Regions from separate parts of the Paenibacillus sp. YIM B09110 genome, predicted to be linked through region 1. Evidence: a T-box and tRNA genes for the amino acid it is inferred to sense, from the RefSeq annotation. Region 1 holds a T-box; the other holds one or more tRNA genes.
The links. The T-box of region 1 lies ahead of V8F51_RS23560 (arginine--tRNA ligase). A T-box ahead of a tRNA ligase gene usually reads a tRNA of that ligase, here a tRNA-Arg.

Region 1 (2,457 bases):
CAACCGTCTGCTTGCTGCCAAAAACAAAAAGAGGAGATAGCCGCAGATATGGCTTCCGATAGCAAACCGTTCTCCTTCATATGGACACGAGCGATAGGACGCGATACAATTCATATCAACGACTATAATAAGCAGCTACGCTTGAAGGAGATGTCTATATGGCTCAAGAACTGACGACGCAGGAACTGGAACAAAAAATTAAAAACGGCGAGTCTATCAATTTGATTGACGTTCGCGAAGTCGATGAATGGGAAGCCGGTCATATTAAAGAGGCACGCAACATTCCGTTATCGGAAATCGTTCAGCGAGTAGACGAGTTCCCACAGGAAGAGATGGAGATCGTCATCATCTGCCGCAGCGGCGGACGAAGCGGCAAAGCATGCGACTATTTGGGCGCGCTGGGCCACACCGTTATTAACGTGTCGGGCGGTATGCTTGCTTGGAACGGCGAAGTTGTAACCGGCGAATAATCGCATAATGAGGAATATGGCGGCACTAGGCTTCTTAGCTTAGTGCCGCTATTTGTTATCCCCCCTTGACAATGCTGAGCGGCATCGTGTATAAATACGTTTAAGATATATTCAGAATTTTCACAAATCTAACATTAACGAACGGGACAGTAATCTTAGGACGGATAGTCGCAGCGAGCCGGGACAGTGGAAGCCGGTACGGATGTCTAAGATGAAGCGGGCCCGGGAAATGGTTTGTCGAAACGATTCCGCGCAGTCAATGTCAATGCAAAGGCGGCTATTGGAGTAGACAAATCCGGTCAATGACCGTTATCAAATCGAGTGATTGAACCTCATTGCAGGTTCGATACTTAGAGTGGTACCGCGGGAATCAGCAAGCTCTCGTCTCTTTATTATAGGAGACGAGGGCTTTTTTGGCGTTCGGACTCGATTTGGCGATAACTAGGAGGAGGAATATAAAGTGTTGAAAGAACAACTATTAACCGCATTAACTAATGCCGTAAATCAGATCGCAACGGAAGAAGTGTTGGCGCTTCAGGATAAAGTCAATATCGTAGTGGAACATCCGGCTAATGAGGCAAACGGCGAGTTCAGCAGCGGCATAGCTATGCAACTGGCGAAGCATCTGAAGCGTGCTCCGCTCATTATTGCAGCCCAGGTTAAAGAAAAGCTGCAAGCTAATAACGGTATTCATCAGCTGTTCGCGACCATCGATATCGCTCCGCCAGGCTTTATCAATTTTTATGTCAATTGGGAGCAGTGGGCGAAGCAAGATGAGGATGGAGAAGAAGCAATAAAAGCTAAGAAGCAGCAAAAGCTTAAGCACAAGGTACTCATCGAACATACGTCGATTAACCCGAACAAGTCTGCCCATATCGGACATTTAAGAAATTCCTGTATCGGGGATACACTGGCAAGACTGCTGAAGCAAGCCGGTCATGCTGTAGAGGTGCATAATTACATCGACGATCTTGGCAATCAATTAGCGGATACGGTCGTAGGCATTCTGAACACATCAACTACTCAGTCGCATACGAGATTCGGCGATTTTTGTTGGGAGACATATGCGAAGGTAAATCAAGCGTATAAAGAACAGCCCGAATTGCTGCTAGAGCGATCACGCGTACTTGCTCACTTGGAAGAAGGGGGCAACAACATCGCTTGGATGGGGCTGCTTATCGCAGAGCGCATCGTTGGCGAACATGTCGAGGAGATGAAGCGGTTCGGGATCGATTACGATGTGCTCGTATGGGAAAGCAGTATCGTTAGCGGAGGTTTCTGGGAGCGCACCTTCGAGCTGCTGCAGCAGACGAACGTCTTCCGACAGGAGCAGCAGGGGAAGCTTGCGGGCTGTTGGGTGCTTGGAAGCGGGCAGCCGGCACATGAATCTGACAACCTCTCGGAGCCTTTAGAAGCCGAACAATCCGAGCAGCAGCAAGGCGAACATCAAGCAGATAAGGTGCTTGTTCGCTCGAATGGAATTTTGACGTATACGGCTAAGGATATCGCTTATCATCTGTGGAAGTTCGGCTTGCTGGACAAAGATTTTCGTTATCGCAAGTTCGGCAGCCGTCTATGGTCTACGCAAGCAGGAGGCGTGAGGAAGAAGATCGGCAAGGCAGATGCCGTTATTAATGTGATCGACCAGAGGCAGCAGTATCCGCAGGCCATGGTGAAGCAAGCGCTGTTAGCGTTAGGTTATACAAGTCAAGCCGAGCAGCTTAAGCATGTCAGCTATGGGGTCGTATCATTAAGCCCTTCTACAGCTGCCGGACTAGGCGTAGACACCACAGCTGGCAAACATGCCTATCCGATGTCCGGCCGCCAAGGAATCGGGATTAAAGTATCGGAACTGCTCGACAGAATGGAGGGCATTATCGATGCCAAGCGTTCAAGAAAGCAAGGTCTTACGAGCCGAACAATAGCGGCTGCTTCCATTCGTTACTACTTGCTTCGCTTCCATCTGCAGACAGAGATTGTGTTCGAT
Region 2 (2,457 bases), on a different contig from region 1:
TGGTGATAATCGTTATCACTTTTTACCTAATTAATCAAATTTATTGAGATATAGCCTGACCAGGCAACGGAAGGAGTGTGCATGTCTAATGATTCGTCTTACGACCTCGAATCTCGACATTGCTTATGATGATCGTCTTATCGTTCAAGATTTAAACATTGCAATTCCTCAGGGGAAAATTACGGCGCTTGTAGGAGCGAACGGCTCCGGCAAATCGACGATCCTGAAGACGATGGCCCGTATCATGATTCCATCTAAAGGCAGTGTACTTCTAGACGGCAAATCGATTCATAAGCAATCAACGAAGGAAGTAGCGAAGCAGCTTGCCATTCTTCCGCAAAATCCTACAGCACCGGACGGCTTAACCGTATCTGAGCTTGTCTCGTACGGCCGTTTCCCTTATCAGAAGGGTTTCGGTTCTATGACGAAGCAAGACCGCGAGATCGTACAATGGGCGGTTGAAGCAACAGGCATGACTGAGTTCGCCGATCGTCCGGTCGACCATCTGTCCGGAGGGCAGCGTCAGCGCGCTTGGATTGCAATGGCTTTGGCGCAAGAAACCGATATTTTGTTCCTTGACGAGCCGACGACGTTCCTGGATATGGCACATCAGCTTGAAGTGCTTCATCTGTTGCAGAAGCTTAATGAGTTTAACAACCGTACGGTTGTTATGGTTGTTCATGACTTGAATCATGCATCGCGTTACGCGCATCATATGATTGCTATTAAGTCTGGCAAGGTTGCAGGCGAGGGTTCGCCAGTTGAAGTTATTACGCCTGAGATTATGCGCGAAGTGTTCAATATCGAAGCCGATATCGTACCGGATCCTCGTTCGGGCGTACCTCTATGCTTGCCGTTCGCGCTTGCTGATCAGCCAACGGCCGATAAAGTAATGATGGGTCGTGCACAGCCGGAAGCCGTTATGGCTGCCGCTGGCGCATAACACACCTAGTCTAATGAAAAGCCATGCTTCTATAATTGGAGTCAGGGCTTTTTTTATAACCAGCTGTATTTGTTTAAAGTTATTCTTCACTGTTTCTATGCGGAGAAAAGCCAGTAAAATCAACGGATTTCAGCGATTTTTTAAAAAAGATAAGTTTTTCGCAAAAAACACTTGCAATCTGTTTCTCTAGGTGATATATTATTACTTGTCGCCGCGACATTAACTGATTGAAACGGCTGACGAAAACACCGTGCGGAAGTGGCTCAGCGGTAGAGCATCGCCTTGCCAAGGCGAGGGTCGCGGGTTCGATTCCCGTCTTCCGCTCCATAAGATTGCGGCCTTAGCTCAGCTGGATAGAGCGTTTGACTACGAATCAAAAGGTCAGGAGTTCGAATCTCTTAGGCCGCGCCATCTTTTCTTAATTGCAAGATATACTTAATTCGGGATGTAGCTCAGCTTGGTAGAGCACCTGGTTTGGGACCAGGGGGTCGCATGTTCAAATCGTGTCATCCCGACCATCTTGTTTTGCGGGTGTAGTTCAATGGTAGAACTTTAGCCTTCCAAGCTAATAGCGTGGGTTCGATTCCCATCACCCGCTCCATAACGAAACGACAAGAACCTGAAAAGGTTCTTTTTTTTTTGTTATGGAGCTAGGTTGGATGGGAGAGAAATCCCCGCACGCTATAAGCGTGGGTTCGACCGACCGTTAAGGCTAAGCGAAGCAAGCCTTAACGGTCGCGCGTCAACTTTTGCACGTACAGAGTGTTCGATACATGAGGTCGATACGGCATTGACTTGGAAGAAGCAATTATTGAAAAGATAGCTCACAATGCAACACGGCCGTAGCGATATGGCGGGAAAGTTATATGATATGCTATTTTGAAAATCGGGGATGTTAGTGCATCTCAACTGTCAACTTATATGGCGCATTAGGAAAGAGAGGATCGTTTTGATAGAGAAATAATGTTTTTGTTCTTATCATCACCATGATCCTCATCTTCTTCTTTCTCTTGTTTCTCATCATGAAACTCAACTAGCGAATGGGCCGTGATGTAGTCAAATGGAGTGTAATTATTACTTGGTAATCCTCTTTTAAGGAGCATCTTGACAATGACGATCCCTAATGAGAGAAAGAAAATGCCGAATACTCCAACCGAAATGAGTAGTACTATGTTCATAGTCAACACCGCCTTTGTATGATTTTATAATTAATTGTTAATCTTTACAAGTTGTTGGATTGCTGAGTTGATGTACTGTACGACGAAAATACGAGATACTACATATTGAATAGCGGGTAAACATGAATGGAGGCAAGGCCAGTGGAAGTTGTGCAACCGATGCGAAGCGTGGAGAAACTGGAGAGCATGGAGACAGTGCTTAGGAAACGGTCAGAGCGGAATTGGTTTTTGCTCGTCATGGGAATAGAAGTTCGAAGGCAAGACCGAAAAGAAGAAGCGTTTTCCGATCAATGCGAAGCGGCTGCCGAGGGTGGACTGATCGAGATTGGGACTCAT

Region 2: it has a tRNA-Arg gene. The T-box ahead of V8F51_RS23560 (arginine--tRNA ligase) is inferred to sense a tRNA for this amino acid. The anticodon was not compared.

What each region holds. Positions count from the first base shown of each region.
Region 1 covers NZ_JBANSP010000020.1:16,246-18,702, reverse strand. Annotated here, with positions in the region: gene V8F51_RS23570 (VWA domain-containing protein) at 1-40, shown strand, start outside; gene V8F51_RS23565 (rhodanese-like domain-containing protein) at 159-470, shown strand; T-box leader at 599-862, shown strand; gene V8F51_RS23560 (arginine--tRNA ligase) at 931-2,457, shown strand, end outside.
Region 2 covers NZ_JBANSP010000041.1:37,425-39,881, reverse strand. Annotated here, with positions in the region: gene V8F51_RS30135 (ABC transporter ATP-binding protein) at 89-943, shown strand; tRNA gene V8F51_RS30130 (tRNA-Gly) at 1,196-1,270, shown strand; tRNA gene V8F51_RS30125 (tRNA-Arg) at 1,278-1,354, shown strand; tRNA gene V8F51_RS30120 (tRNA-Pro) at 1,385-1,461, shown strand; tRNA gene V8F51_RS30115 (tRNA-Gly) at 1,471-1,544, shown strand; gene V8F51_RS30110 (DUF3951 domain-containing protein) at 1,873-2,121, opposite strand; gene V8F51_RS30105 (hypothetical protein) at 2,263-2,457, shown strand, end outside.